2 regions of the Streptomyces sp. NPDC020299 genome follow, and region 1 is predicted to be linked to the other one. Evidence: riboswitches for the same ligand, from Rfam matches in the RefSeq annotation. Region 1 holds a riboswitch; the other holds the start of a gene.
What was found. A riboswitch is a leader RNA that binds a small molecule or an ion and turns the genes downstream of it on or off. The one in region 1 is predicted to bind cyclic di-AMP.
Positions count from the first base shown of each region.

Region 2: linked by a shared signal. The riboswitch ahead of ACH45E_RS36160 (transglycosylase SLT domain-containing protein) and the one ahead of ACH45E_RS03410 (C40 family peptidase) in region 1 are both predicted to bind cyclic di-AMP.

Region 1 covers NZ_JBIRWL010000001.1:723,028-730,638, reverse strand. Annotated here, with positions in the region: gene ACH45E_RS03440 (adenosylmethionine--8-amino-7-oxononanoate transaminase) at 1-154, opposite strand, end outside; gene bioB (biotin synthase BioB) at 147-1,367, opposite strand; gene ACH45E_RS03430 (8-amino-7-oxononanoate synthase) at 1,516-2,643, shown strand; gene ACH45E_RS03425 (DUF397 domain-containing protein) at 2,685-2,909, opposite strand; gene ACH45E_RS03420 (helix-turn-helix transcriptional regulator) at 2,919-3,797, opposite strand; gene ACH45E_RS03415 (ATP-binding protein) at 4,021-4,479, shown strand; gene ACH45E_RS03410 (C40 family peptidase) at 4,839-5,312, opposite strand; cyclic di-AMP (ydaO/yuaA leader) riboswitch at 5,316-5,527, opposite strand; gene ACH45E_RS03405 (hypothetical protein) at 5,832-6,140, opposite strand; gene ACH45E_RS03400 (ATP-dependent Clp protease proteolytic subunit) at 6,148-6,786, opposite strand; gene ACH45E_RS03395 (3-deoxy-7-phosphoheptulonate synthase) at 7,415-7,611, opposite strand, start outside.
Region 2 covers NZ_JBIRWL010000019.1:5,298-12,908, reverse strand. Annotated here, with positions in the region: gene ACH45E_RS36170 (FAD-dependent oxidoreductase) at 1-173, shown strand, start outside; gene ACH45E_RS36165 (HAD family hydrolase) at 316-1,146, shown strand; gene ACH45E_RS36160 (transglycosylase SLT domain-containing protein) at 1,179-1,676, opposite strand; cyclic di-AMP (ydaO/yuaA leader) riboswitch at 1,682-1,864, opposite strand; gene ACH45E_RS36155 (polyprenyl synthetase family protein) at 2,395-3,405, shown strand; gene ACH45E_RS36150 (outer-membrane lipoprotein carrier protein LolA) at 3,645-4,883, shown strand; gene ACH45E_RS36145 (ABC transporter ATP-binding protein) at 4,960-5,934, shown strand; gene ACH45E_RS36140 (ABC transporter permease) at 5,921-6,802, shown strand; gene ACH45E_RS36135 (NAD(P)H-dependent oxidoreductase) at 6,966-7,553, opposite strand.

The DNA of each region.
Region 1 (7,611 bases):
CACCCGAGCCGTCGGCGAGCCGGAGCCGGACCCCGCTCGCCGACTCCACGACGAGCGGATCGACACGCCCCGGCATCGGACCGTACGGATGCCACACGTGCCGCCGGTCCAGCTCCAGCAGCTCCGGCACGCTCGGGCCGGACAGGTCAGGCATTGGGCGCGAGGTCCGTTCCGGCACCCCGGCGGCGGACGGCGACGAGGTCGGTGCGGGGCTCGCCCGCCACCGCGGCGGCCGCGGCGGTACCGCAGACGCCGCCGCCCTCATGGGAGCCGCACCCCGCGTCCGCGTGCGACCCGCAGCCGGCCTCGGCGTGCGACCCGCACCCCGCCTCCGCGTGCGCACCGCAGCCGCCCCCGGCCGCCGCGCGGTGCTCCGGCAGCGTCACCTCGCCGGCGCCCTCCACCTCGAACCCGGCGTCCGCGATCATCTCCAGGTCGGCCTTGCCCGCCTGGCCCTCACTGGTCAGGTAGTCGCCGAGGAAGATGGAGTTGGCCAGGTTCAGGGCCAGCGGCTGCATGGTGCGCAGGTGCACCTCACGGCCGCCCGCGATGCGCACCTCGACGTCAGGGCAGACGAACCGGACCATCGCCAGGATGCGCAGGCAGCGCTGCGGGGTGAGGTGCCACTCCTTGGCGAGCGGCGTGCCCTCCATCGGGATCAGGAAGTTCACCGGCACGGAGTCCGGGTCCAGCTCGCGCAGCGAGAAGACGACGTCGACCAGGTCCTCGTCGCTCTCGCCCATGCCCGCGATGAGACCCGAACAGGCGGACAGCCCGGCGGCGTGCGCCTTCTGCACCGTGTCCACCCGGTCGGCGTACGTGTGCGTGGTCGTGATGTCCGCGTACGTCCCCTCGGAGGTGTTGAGGTTGTGGTTGTACGCGTCCGCGCCGGCCTCGCGCAGCCGCTCGGCCTGGCCGTCGGAGAGCAGACCGAGGCAGGCGCACACCTCGACCTCCTCGTTCTGCTCCTTGATCGTCCTGATCGTCTCGGAGACCCGGTCCACGTCCCGGTCCGTCGGACCGCGCCCGCTGGCCACCAGGCAGACCCGCTTGGCACCCCCGGCCAGGCCCGCGGCGGCGGCCTGGGAGGCCTGGTCGGGCTTGAGCCAGGTGTACTTCAGGATCTCGGCCTTGGAGCCGAGCCGCTGGGAGCAGTAGGAGCAGTCCTCGGGGCACAAGCCGGACTTGAGGTTCACCAGGTAGTTAAGTTTCACGCGCCGGCCGAACCAGTGCCGGCGCACCTTGCCGGCCGCGGCCACCACATCGAGTACGTCTTCGTCGGAGGTGGCCAGTACGGCGAGCGCTTCCTCGCGGGTCGGCAGCTCGCGCCGAAGCCCCTTGTCCACCAGCGTGTTCAGCAGGTCCATGAGGTCCGATCCTGTCCTACGTGACTGCTCCGGGCCAAGGAGAGTTTGCACAACGGAGACGGCTTGGCCGTGTGGGTATTGCCACACCCTGGGCGGCTGGGCGTCCGGTTAGTGTCTGTCCACTGCCTACAAAATCCCCGGAGGAGCCATGGCGTTCGGCTGGATCGACGACCAGGCGGAGCAGCGCCGCCGCGCCGGACTGGTACGGACCCTCCGGCCCCGGGTCGCCGGCTCACCGCTCCTCGACCTCGCGAGCAACGACTACCTGGGCCTGGCCCGCCATCCCGAGGTGACCGAGGGGGCCGCGAGTGCCGCCCGGACCTGGGGTGGCGGCTCCACCGGCTCCCGGCTGGTGACCGGCACCACGGAACTGCACACCGAGCTCGAGCGCGAGCTGGCCGGGTTCTGCGGCTTCGAGGCGGCCCTGGTGTTCTCCTCCGGCTACGCCGCCAACCTCGCGGCCGTCACCACGCTCGGGCCGCACGGCTCCCTGATCGTCTCCGACGCGGGCAACCACGCGTCCCTCATCGACGGCTGCCGGCTGGCCCGCGGCACGACCCAGGTCGTCGGGCACGCCGACCCGGAGGCGGTCCGCAAGGCCCTGGACACGCACGAGGGGGCCGCGGTCGCCGTCTCCGACACGGTGTTCTCCGTCGACGGGGACGCGGCGCCGCTGGCCGCGCTCGCCGAGGCGTGCCGGGCGCACGGCGCCGGGCTGGTCCTCGACGACGCCCATGGCCTGGGCGTCCTGGGCGACGGCGGCCGGGGAGCCCCGTACGCGGCCGGGCTCGCCGGGGCCGAGGACGTGGTCGTCACGGTCACCCTGTCCAAATCGCTGGGCAGTCAGGGCGGTGCCGTCCTCGGACCGGCCCGGGTGATCGACCACCTGGTCAACGCGGCACGAACGTTCATCTTCGACACGGGTCTCGCTCCCGCCGCGGCGGGAGCGGCCCTGGCGGCCCTCAGGCTGCTGCGCCGTGAGCCGGAACGGGCCAAGAGGGCGCGTGAGGTGGCCGCGGAACTGCACGCGCGCCTGACGGCCGCGGGCCTTGAGGCGGTGCGCCCGGACGCCGCGGTCGTCTCCGTGCGTGCCCCGTCCCCGGAGGGGGCCCTGCGCTGGGCGGCCGACTGCCGGGCGGCAGGCCTGGCCGTGGGCTGCTTCCGTCCTCCTTCCGTGCCCGACGGCATCTCACGGCTCAGGCTGACCGCCCGAGCGGACCTCTCCGGGGCCGAGATCGAACGCGCTGTACGAGTGATCGGCGAGACGCGACCATGAGTCGGCGTGACACGGCCGTGCGCCGCCTGGACGGAAACTGATCAGCGGAGCGCGGCGAGGAACCCCGCCCAGCTCCCGGGGGAGAAGAGCAGCGCGGGGCCGGCCGGGTCCTTGGAGTCGCGTACGGCGAGCAGTCCGGTCCAGGGACCGGAGTGCGGCCTCGCCGTCTCCACACAGTTGTTCGCTCCGGTGCTGTAGCTGCTGCGCAGCCACCCCACGTCGTGCAGGTCGGTGCTGGAAGGTACGTTCCGAGGCAGTGCAGACATGGTGCCTCCTTACGCGCCGTCAATTGTCCCGGCGATGTAATCCAACGAGTCCTCGGGTGAAAGGGCTTGGACCTGAAGGGAGTTGAAGGCCTCTGAGTAGGCCCGGAGGTCTTCTTTCCGCTCGAGGTAGAGGCTACTCGTCAAGTGGTCGAGAACAACCACGTCCAGATCAGAAGTGCGCGGAAATGAGAAGATAACGAAAGGGCCGGTGATACCGATATGCGCCCCGGCGGAGAAGGGCAACACCTGGAGGCGCACCTGCGGCAGACGCGCCGCCTCGGCGAGCCGCTCAAGCTGCCGCGCCATCACATCCGGTCCGCCGACCTCCCGCCGCAGCACCCCCTCGTCCAGGACGGCGCTGAGCTCCAGCGGCGGATCCGACCGCAGCACGTCCTGCCTGGCCAGCCGCACCTCCACCAGCGCGTCCAGCCGCTCCTCGGTGTCGTCGGTGTCGTCGGGGCTCCCGCTCACGGCCGCCCGGGTGACGGCACGGGCGTACTCCGGCGTCTGCAGCAGCCCAGGGACCACCGATGTCTCCAGGGTGCGCATCCCGCTCGCCTGCGACTCCAGGCTGATGAAGTCACGGTAGGTGGGTGGCAGCACCCCCCGGTAGGCGTGCCACCAGTGGTGCCGGCCGCCGCCTTCGTCCGATCCCGCCAGCACCATCAGCAACTCACGCAGTTGGCGGTCCGTCACCCCGTAGGCGTCCAGGAGTAACCGCACATCGGCCGATTTCACCCCGCTGGCGCCCGTCTCGATCCGGCTCACCTTCGACTGGTGCCAGCCCACCAGACGGGCGGCCTCACCGCTGGTGAGGCCCGCGCCGGTGCGCAGCGTGCGCAGTTCGTCGCCCAGTTTCCGGCGGCGCACCGCGGGACCGTTCTGCATGGGCCACTCCTTACTCGCCATTACTCCTTACGTGCCGCTCGAATACGGTCTGCCGTCGCAGAGTTCACCGCTTCGAGCGACAGATATATGCATATCCTGGTGGATCCCACCCGCTGACCGGCGTGCTGATGGCAGTCTGGCGATGAAGCACCAGTCCGGGACCGTACTCGAACCATCCGCTCCGTGTCGGACTCCGGTCCCGTGGGAAAGGGGCGACGTCGCCATGGCAGACCATCTGGAAGCATCCGTCACTCTGCCGAGCGATCCCGCCTCGGTCGCCGCGGCCCGCACCTATGTCGTGGGCACCCTCGCGGAGTGGGGCCTGCCGTCGGACACCGACACGGCCGACACCGTCCGGCTCATCGTCTCCGAACTCGCCACCAACGCCGTGCAGCACACCTTCGGGCAGTCACCCACCTTCACGGTGGACCTCGCGCTCGACCGTGACGAGCACCTGCGCATCGGTGTCACCGACAGCCATCCCCGTCTCCCGAGGAGACTCCCCGCGGCCGTGCAGCAGGACAACGGCCGCGGCCTGGTCATCATCCGCTGGCTGACTGTCGAGTGCGGCGGCCGGCTCAGGGTGCGGCGCACCCGCGAGGGGGGCAAGACCGTCCTCATCGAGCTGCCGTGGTCGGTACCGGCCCGGCCGGTCACGACAACGGGGCAGCAGGAGCCTTAGGGCCTGTCTGACAATTCCCGTCGTCCGCCCGAAGGGCGGGCCCCGCGGCGGCGATGGGGGTCCCCCCGCGCGAGCGCGTTCGAGCGTGGGGGAGCGTGCGATCGCAAGGCGCCGGAGCGCCCTCGTGGCGGAGCCACGTGGGTGGTTCGGCAACGCGGCATGGGGGTCCCCCCGCGCGAGCGAAGCCGAGCGTGGGGGAGTGCGTGCCAGACGCCGCGGGGCAGGCGGGAATTGTCAGACAGGCCCTAGGGGCGGTGCGGGGCTGTCCGGTCCCGCACCGCCCCTGAGAGGGCGCCTCACGGCCGAGCACGGCTCCGGGGTGGCCCTGTACCCGGAGCCGCGCGAGGCGTGACGGCCGGTCAGCTGACGCGGCCGTACCAGACGCTCCGCGTCCAGATCTTCTGCAGCTTCACCACGTCGCCCGTCTTGGGGGCGTGCCAGATCTTCCCCTTTCCGGCGTAGATGCCGACGTGGTAGACGTTCGACCCCGAATGGAAGAAGACCAGGTCTCCGGCCTTGCGGTTGCCGGCCGAGATGTGGTGGGTCTTGTTGTACTGCTGGGCGGCCGTCCGCGGCAGGGTCTTGCCCGCCTTCTTGAACGAGTACAGCGTGAGCCCCGAGCAGTCGAACCTGCGCGGCCCGGTGGCGCCCCACTTGTACGGGGAGCCCTTCTTGGACGCCGCGATCTGGAGTGCCTTCGTCGCCGGAGTCGCGGCGGCGGCGTCGGGGGCGACACCGGGTACCGCTATCGAGCCGCCGACGGCGGCGATGGCGAAGGCCGAGGCCGTACCGGCCCGGACCATGAGCGACGGGACACGATTGAGCGCAGTCATGCGCAACCCTTCGTCAGCCGCCTGTGAAGGATGACCTGTCGGATTCGGGCTGGCGAAGTTGCCCGGCCGCGTTGCCGCGGCTTCACCCCAAGGGCTGCTCGGAAGCGAACGGATGTCCGCTCCGGCGACCCGTCTTGCTCGGGTCCTCCACTCCTGCCGATCCACTCCTGTCGACCGGTCATCCGGGCGGCGGCAGGACTCGGCGTCCGCTCGGATCGCCCCGCCGTTGTGGCGGGGGCTTGTCGTCAGACAGGGATCTTCGCCCACAACTGTCTGAAAATCCCAACGGAACCAGGGATTTGTGGTGTTACTCACCACTCGCCCGTTCGGGTGGACAGGTGTGTGCTCGAGCCGCTGACGGGACAGCCGCGCACCCTCCGACCAGGGCAGAAGCCTCTCCCGGCGGTCATCGCCCGGGCGGTTCGCGCAACTTCGGAGACCCTGGAAAAGGATGCGCTGCTACTCCGAACGTGGGTACGTCTTTTGGGCCGTTTCGACTCAGACCCGAGCCCGCAAGCGTCAACCGGCGCCGTCCGGGGGCACGGTGACGCGCGCGGTACGGCGCTCGCCGTCCAGCACCCTGAGCGCCCGGGCCAGGGTGGCCGCGTGCAGCTCCGTCTCGCCCCGCTGGTGCATCAGCGTCAGCGCGTCGCACAGTTCCACCGCCTTGCGCACCAGCGCCTGGGCGGCCCGCAGTCCACGGTAGGTGTCACCGTGCTGCGCCGGGTTGATACGCCCCAGCAGGTCGACCACGTCCAGGTAACGGTCGATCAACTCGCCCTCGGCGCGGGTCAGGGCCGGCAGCGGCGGCAGTTCCGGTGGCAGCATCGGCGGCTCACCCCGCGTCCGGAGCGGCGGTGTGCGACGCCCTGCGGCTGGGGATGATTCCGTCCACCAGCCCGTACTCCAACGCGCCCCGGGCGTCCAGCATCAGGTCCCGCTCGAGGTCGGCGTGGACCTGGTCCGGGGTGCGGCCGGTGTGGTGAACGAGCATCCCCTCCAGCAGGCCGCGCATCCGGGTCAGCTCCTCCGCCTGGATGAACAGATCGCTCGGCTGACCCTGCGTCGGCTCGGGCAGCGCCGGCTGCCGGAGCACCAGCCGCGCGCCCGGCAGCGCGAACCGCTTGCCCGGCGTACCGGCCGCGAGCAGCACCGCGGCGGACGACACCGCCTGCCCCAGGCAGATCGTCTGCACGTCGCAGCTGATGTACCGCAGGGTGTCGTAGATCGCCGTCATCGCGCTGAACGTGCCGCCGGGGGAGTTGATGTACAGCGAGATGTCCCGGTCGGGGGCGTCGTGCTCCAGATGCATGAACTGCGCCATGACGTCGTTGGCCGAGGCGTCGTCGACCGGTGTCCCGAGGAAGACGATCCGCCCCTCCAGCAGCTTCGAGTACGGATCGAGCGTGCGGTGACCGGTGCTCGTGCGCTCGGTGAACTCGGGCAGGACGTGGCGGGCGAACGGTCGGGTCATGGCATACCCCTCCTCACGGCAGAGCCGTCTCCGATGGATCGGCATCTGTAAAAAATGTACAGGATGTACGTAACGTTATGATGGGGGTACGCTCTAATGATCCACATATCACAGCAGGTCAGACCGTGTTTACGCTGATCGTGAAGCAGGTTTCTCTCACGACCATCAGGTATGTTCAGGCAGCCGCGTCGTCCTCGAAGCCGAGCAGAACCATGAGGTGATCCGAGGCGGCGCGCAGGTCCTCGGGGCTCGGATGGACATGGACGCGCTTCGTGAACGACGCGCTCGCGTTGTCGTATGTCGAGGTGGGCGATGGCGTCCGGGTCGGTGATCGGCGGTGGCAGGGGGTGCAGCGGGCGGGCGTCTGCGATGCCTTGGTGGGGCCGGTGGGAGTTGTAGGGCTGTTCGAACTCGCGCAGGGCGTGGAGCAGGTGGCGCTGGTTCCAGACCAGGGCCACTCCAGTCGGGTTCGGCGCTCGAGGACACGACAGCCGGGGGAGGTCTCCTTCGGCGGGTAACGAGTAGGGGGACATAGAGGGCATGCCAGTGATGGCTCCTACTCCTGGCTTGATGCGCGTGTGCTTCGTGCACAGGGGAGCAGGGAGAAAGAGGCAGAGAAGCCGTCGGTTCAGGCGGTGCCGACGGTCCAGGACGAGACCACGGCGAGGGCCTGCGACGGGTTGAGGCGGGGATCACAGAAGGATGTGTAGCGGTCCCCGACGGAGTCGAGATCGGCCTCGGTGAAGGCGCACTCGGTGACGTCGTCCGGCGTCGTCTCCAGGTGCAGTCCGCCGGCGACGCCGCCGCCGGCGCGCACGGCCTGGA
Region 2 (7,611 bases), on a different contig from region 1:
CGGTGAGCCGGGGCGCGCCCCGGCTGAGTGCGGGATACGTCTCCTCCGTCCCGGGGCTGTACTTCACCGGTCTTCCGGCGGCGTCGTCGTACGGCCCGGTGATGCGCTTCGTCTGCGGCACCGAGTTCGCCTCGCCGCGTCTGGCCAAGCACCTCGCGGCGGCACACGGCTGACGGGCTGCGCCACACGTCCCGACGCACGTCTCGTCACACGTCTCGACATCGTCGTCAAATCGCCATCAAGGAGCCCGCGGGCGCCACTTGGGGCTGGAAACAGCGGTGAGTCGTGGGGGTGCGGTGTCCGTATTCTCTGATCATGGCCGCACCCCCCGCATATTCCCCCCTGACCTGCCCTGCGTATTCGCTCGTCGCGACGGATCTCGACGGAACGCTCCTGCGAGGCGACGACACCGTCTCCGACCGCTCCCGCGCCGCCCTCGCCAGGGCCGGGAGAGCGGGTGCCCGGCACCTCGTGGTGACCGGGCGCCCGGCGCCGCGGGTGCGGCCGCTGCTCGACGACCTCGGCTGCACGGGTCTCGCGGTGTGCGGACAGGGCGCGCAGGTGTACGACGCCGGCGCCCACCGCCTGCTGTGGTCGGTCACCCTGGACCGGGAGCTGGCGGAGACCGCGCTCGGCAAGATCGAGGCCGAGGTGGGGGAGGTGTACGCGGCCGTCGACCAGGACGGGGTGGACGGGCTCACCCTCGTCGAACCCGGCTACCTGATGCCCCACCCCACACTGCCCGCCGTACGGGTCCGGCGGCGCGACGACCTGTGGTGCGAGCCGATCAGCAAGGTCCTGCTGCGGCATCACGCCCTGTCCGACGACGAGTTGGCCGCCACGGCCCGCGCGGCCGTGGGTTCGCTGGCGACGGTCACCATGTCGGGGCCGGGGACCGTCGAGCTCCAGCCGTGCGGCGTCAACAAGGCCACCGGGCTGGCGCTGGCCGCCGACCACCTCGGGCTGAGCGCCGAACGGGCCCTTGCCTTCGGGGACATGCCCAACGACATCCCGATGTTCGACTGGGCCGCCCACGGTGTGGCGATGGCCGGCGCCCACCCCGAGCTGAAGGCGGTGGCCGACGAGATCACTCTGTCGAACGAGGACGACGGCATCGCCGTCGTCCTCGAAAGACTCTTTCCCTGAGCGGGGCTCGCTCCCTCAAGGGAGCGGAGCGGTCAGTACGCGCCGAACACGTTGTCGATCGAGCCGTAGCGGTGGGCGGCGTAGTTGCAGGCGGCCGTGATGTTGGCGACCGGGTCGTAGATGTTGTACGAGGTGCCGGCCACGTGGTAGCTGGCGAACGTGGGGTCGATGACCTGGAGCAGGCCCTTGGACGGGATACCGGCGGCCGCGTTGGAGTCCCAGAGGTTGATGGCCACCGGGTTGCCCGACGACTCGCGCATCACGTTGCGGTAGATGCCGTTGTACGAGCCCGGGATGCCCTTCTGCGCCATGATCGCGAGCGACTCGCGGATCCAGCCGTCGAGGTTGTTCGCGTACGGGAGCGTGGTGGCGGCCGCGGGGGCGGCCTTGGGGGCGCTCGTGGTGGTGGCCGCGGAGGCGCTGGTCGCGCCGATCAGCGGGAGGGCGAGCACGGCGGCACCGGTACCGGCGACGGCGAGCTTGCGGGCGAGGCGGGCGAAGGGGGCACGGTGCTGAGCGGCAGCAGACATGGCTGAGTTCCTCTCCGTCGCCTGCGAGGTGAGCTGTCGGGTTCGGGCTGGGAGGTGCCCGGCCGCGCCGCCCGAAGGCGGTGCGGCTTCACCCCTAGCCGTTCCGGGACGACGGGTGTCGCCCGTACCGGCGGCAAACCTGGGTCCCCCGCTCCTGCCGTCGTGAATGAGTTCGTCGATGGGTGTGACGGGCGGCGGCAGGATTCGGCGTTCCGCCCGACGGCCGGGAACGTATGCGAGAGCACATGTCCTGAACAAGCGCCGGATTCACATAAAGTCCTAGTTGACCTTGTTGTGAGGCGTATGAGGCGCTTGATCCTTTGCGTCTGCCAACCCTCAACTGCCCAATGGCGGCAAGCGGTGTGCCGGTGCCGGGCGGTGGGGTGTCCCGATCGGCCGAAGTGACCCAATTCACGGAATAGCATTTACGGCAAATAGGACATGAGGGGCGCCGCATCGGGTAGCGCATCGGGTGAGGGAGTGGAAGGCCAACTGCTCCAAGCGGCGCAGTCATGTCGTACTTCCGTGTAAGTCGATAAATATCTGTGCTTATCGACCGATCGAAAACATAACGGGCGTGATCCGATAGCGCCCGGCCTGTAACAGTGGGCGCCCTCGGTGATCGAAAGCTGACCGGATACGCTGACTTGAGTGAGGGCAGCGACCTATCGACAAACCGTGTGATCGCCAGCAGGCACCAGCAGACAGGAGACCCCTCGTGACCGTCGTCGGGCCGTTCGGGCTTAGCGTGCGGGACCAGGCTCTGGAAGCCGATGTCCAGGCCGGAATGGCGGCTGTCGAGGAGGGACTGCTCGAAGCCACCAAGAGTGAGGTCCCCTTCATCACCGAGGCCGCGCAGCACCTCGTGCGCGCGGGCGGGAAGCGGTTCCGGCCGCTGCTCGTGATGCTCGCGGCGCAGTTCGGGGACCCGTACGCGCCGGGGATCGTGCCCTCGGCCGTCGTCGTCGAGCTCACCCACCTCGCGACGCTCTACCACGACGACGTCATGGACGAGGCCGCGGTGCGCCGCGGAGTGGACAGCGCGAACACCCGCTGGGGCAACTCCGTCGCCGTCCTCACCGGCGACTTCCTCTTCGCCCGCGCCTCCCAGATCCTCGCCGACCTCGGCCCCGAGGCCGTACGGGTACAGGCCCTGGCGTTCGAGCGGCTGGTCACCGGGCAGATCCTGGAAACGGCGGGGCCGCAGGACGGCCGCGACCCGGTCGAGCACTACCTGGACGTCCTCGGCGGCAAGACCGGATCGCTGGTGGCGGTCTCCTGCCGCTTCGGCGCCATGATGTCCGGGGCCGACGAGACGGTCGTGGACGTCCTCACCCAGTACGGCGAGCGGCTCGGCGTCGCCTTCCAGCTCGCCGACGACGTGCTGGACATCGCCTCCGACTCCCACGAGTCCGGCAAGACCCCGGGCACCGACCTGCGAGAGGGCATCCCGACCCTGCCCGTGCTGCGGCTCAGGGAGCGGGCGGCCCGGCTGGGGCTGGCCGAGGACATCGCCCTGTGCGACCTGCTCGACTCCGACCTGACCGACGACGCCCGGCACGCCGAGGCGCTGGCCGCGCTGCGCGCCCACCCGGCGCTGGAGCAGGCCCGCCGGGACACCGTGCGCTACGCGGAGGACGCGCGGGCGGCGTTGGCGCCGCTACGGGAGTGCGACGCCAAGGCGGCGCTCCTGCAGCTGTGCGACGCGGTGGTGCACCGGGCCGGCTAGTGCCCGGATTCGCCTGGCGCGATCCGGTACGACCCCTACGGGTCGGAGGACATCCCGCTTCCCCGTGTCATACCGCAGGCGTACATCGAGTTGCCTCCCGGGTCTGACGCATCCTCACGGCCGATTTGGTGAGATGGAAACCACGGAAATCACCACTCCTCACCGATTCGGGTGAGAATGGCGGCTCAGGGTTGACGAGGGTGAGGGCAGCCGCCGCCGACGACGGAGGTAAGGCACACATGGCACCGTACGGATCCGACGACACCACGTCCGGCGACACCGCGTCCGACGACAGCATGGCCGACACCGACACGGCCCACGGACGCCGCAAGGCGGCCCGGTACGTCGTACCGGTCGCGGTGGTGGGGGTGGCGGCGGCGACCATCGGGCTGGTCCCGGCGCTCGCCGACTCCGGCGACCCCGACCTGCCGAAGATCAGCGCACAGCAGCTCATAAACAAGATCGCCGCGTCGGACGTGCAGCAGCTGTCCGGCACGGTGCGGTTCAGCACCAACCTCGGCCTGCCGAATCTCGGCGGGCTGGAGAGCAGCCTGCTGTCCGGGGCCGGCAGGGGCGGCGACGGCTCGTCGGCGGACCCGAAGTCCAAGCTCACCGAACTGCTCTCGGGCAGTCACACGCTGCGCGTGGCGGCCGACGGCCCGGACCGCCAGAAGGTCTCGCTGATGGAGAGCGCCGCCGAGTACAGCCTCATCCACGACGGCAAGGACGTCTGGGGCTACGACAGCAAGTCCAACGAGGTGTACCACGGCACCGCGGACCAGGACGGCAGGCAGCAGCGGGAGAAGACCCCCGCCACGCCGAAGGACTTCGCCGACGAGGCCCTGAAGTCCGTCGACGACACCACGTCCGTGACCGTCGACGGCACCGTCCAGGTCGCCGGCCGGGACGCCTACAAGCTGCTCATCAAGCCCAAGCAGTCCGGCACCACGGTGGGTGCGATCAGCATCGCCGTGGACGCGAAGACGGGGACGCCGCTGAAGTTCACCCTGACCCCGTCGAGCGGCGGCGCCGCCGTCGTGGACGCGGGTTTCACCCAGGTCAGCTTCGCCAAGCCGGCCGCCTCGACCTTCGACTTCACCCCGCCGAAGGGCGCGAAGGTCACCGAGGGGGACGACGCGGCCAAGGCTCCGGACGCGGCCAAGGCGCCCGGGAAGCGCGCCCCGAAGTCCCACGAGGACCTCGCCAAGGGCCGCGGCGGCTTCGACGTCCTCGGCAAGGGCTGGAACTCGATCGCCACCTTCGACTCCGGCAGCGAGGGCGGCCTGCCGACCGGTAAGGGCGGCGGGGACATGGGCGGCTTCCTCGGCTCGCTCGGCGACCACGTGACCGGCAAGTTCGGCAAGGGCACGGTGTTCTCCACCCGCCTGGTCAACGCCCTGATCACGGACGACGGCAAGGTCTACGTCGGCACCGTGACCAAGAACGCGCTGGTGAAGGCGGCCGACGCGGCACGGTAGACGCCGGCCGCGCAACACGCGCGGACATACCTGCGTACCTGCGTGCCTACGTACGTATGACGAAACAGGGGAGCCGATGGACGAAACGTCCGCCACGGAGCCGGCCGTGCGGGACGCGGATGACAGCGTCATCCACACCCGCGCGCTCACCAAGCGCTACCGCGGCGGACAGCTCGCCGTCGACGGTCTCGACCTGACCGTCCCGGCGGGCAGCGTCTTCGGCTTCCTCGGTCCGAACGGCTCCGGGAAGACCACCACCATCCGCATGCTGATGGGCCTGATCGAGCCGACCTCCGGCACGGCGCGCGTCCTGGGGCAGCCCATGCCCCGGGCCACGCGCACCGTGCTCCCGCAGGTCGGCGCCCTCATCGAGGGACCGGCCCTGTACGGCTTCCTCTCCGGCCGCGACAACCTGCTGCGGTACGACGCCGCCGACCCGACCGCCGACCCGCGCACCCGGCGCGCCCGCGTCACGGCCGCACTGGACCGGGTGGGCCTGACGGCCGCCGCGGGCAAGAAGGCGAAGGCCTACTCCCTGGGCATGAAGCAGCGCCTGGGCCTGGCCGCCGCACTGCTCCAGCCGCGCAGACTGCTCGTCCTGGACGAGCCGACCAACGGGCTCGACCCGCAGGGCATGCGGGAGATCCGCGCACTGGTGCGGGAGTTGGCCTCGGACGGCACGACCGTGTTCCTCTCCTCCCACCTCCTCGACGAGATCGAGCAGGTGTGCACCCACGCGGCGGTGATGGCCCAGGGCCGACTGATCACCCAGGGCCCGGTCGCCGACCTGGCGGCCGGGGCGCGCGGGCGGCTCGTGGTCGTCACGCCGGACCCGGGTGACGCGGCCCGGGTGCTGAAGGAGCAGGGGGTCGCGGACGTCGTCGTCGCCGAGGACCGGGTGAGCGGCGAGCCGCCCGACCGTGAGCTCGCCGAGCTGAACGCGGCGCTGGTGACGGCCGGGGTGCGGGTGCGCGGCTTCGGAGTGGAGCGGGCCTCGCTGGAGGACGCGTTCGTGGCGCTGACCGGGGAGGGCTTCGATGTCGCAGGCTGAGGCAGTGGCCGTACGCCGTCCCACCCCGCTGTGGACCTTCGGCCTGCTGCGGAACGAACTGACCGTCACCTTCCGGCGCTGGCGCACGCTCGCGCTGCTCGGGGTGCTGGCCGCGGTGCCGGTGCTGGTCGGGGTGGCGGTGAAGATCGAGACGGGGGGCGGCTCGTCGGGCGGTGGCCGGGGCGGCGGAGGCGGAGGCCCGGCGTTCATCGCGCAGATCACCAACAACGGGCTGTTCCTGGTGTTCACGGCGCTGGCAGCGACGCTCCCGTTCTTCCTGCCGATGGCGATCGGCGTGGTGGCGGGAGACGCCATCGCGGGCGAGGCCAACGCCGGAACCCTGCGCTACCTTCTGGTCGCCCCGGCCGGCCGCACCCGCCTGCTGCTCACCAAGTACGCGACGGTCATGGCCTTCTGTCTGGTCGCCACCTTCGTGGTCGCCGTCTTCGCCCTCCTGACCGGCTCGCTGCTCTTCCCGCTCGGCGATCTGACGACCATCTCGGGTACGCAGATCAGCTTCGCCGACGGCCTCGGCCGCGCCCTGCTGATCGCCCTGGTCGTCGCCGCGTCACTGGTCGGGGTCGCGGCGCTCGGCCTGTTCGTCTCCACGCTGACGAACAGCGGGGTCGCGGCGATGGCGACCACGGTCGGCCTGCTCATCACCGTCCAGATCCTCGACCAGATACCTCAACTGCACGCGCTCCAGCCGTACTTCTTCTCCCACTACTGGCTGTCCTTCGCCGATCTGATGCGTGACCCGGTCTACTGGGACGACCTGGTGAAGAACCTCGGTCTCCAGGCCCTGTACGCGGCGGTGTTCGGCTCGGCGGCCTGGGCGCGGTTCACGACGAAGGACATCACGGCCTAGGGCCTGTCTGACAATTCCCGCCTGCCCCGCGACGCCTGGCACGCACTCCCCCACGCTCGGCTTCGCTCGCGCGGGGGGACCCCCATCGCCGCCGCGGGGCCCGCCCTTCGGGCGGACGACGGGAATTGTCAGACAGGCCCTAGCCGTATCGGTATCGGCCCGGTCAGCGGTCCTGGTACGGGAAGCGGGCCGGCGGGGCCTCGCGGGTGAAGAAGGTCTTCGCCCGGGCCAGCGCCTCGGTGTCCTTGAGTACGTCCCCGCGCGCGCTGCCGTTGCCGAGCAGCACCCCGCCGAAGCGCATCCCCAGGTACGCGGCCGAGTTGTTGAGCGTGTCGACGAGCGGATCGGCCACCGAAGGCTCCCGGTCGGCGAGCGCGGCGATGCCCCACAGCGTGCGCCCGGCCAGGGTCGCCTTGAAGTCGATGCCGGGGGTGCGCAGCCAGCCGGACCAGTGGTCCAGGTAGCGCTTGGTCAGACCGGACACCGAGTACCAGTACAGCGGCGAGGCGATGACGATGTCCGTGGCCGCGAGCGTCGCCTCCAGCAACAGGCCGGTGCTGGTGTCGGCGGGCGGCCTTACGTGGTCGCTGTCGCGCCGCTGGTCCACGAAGTCGGGCAGCGGGTGCTCGGCCAGGCTGATCCACTGCTGCTCGACGTCCCCGGGCAGCTGTTCGGCGGCCGTGCGCGCCAGCAGCTCGGTGTTGCCGTCGGCGCGGGCGCTGCCGAGCACGAACAGGAAACGGCGGTTCATGGGTCCCCCAGGTGATCGATGTACCGCAAAATGATCGACGTGCCACGAAAATACAAGC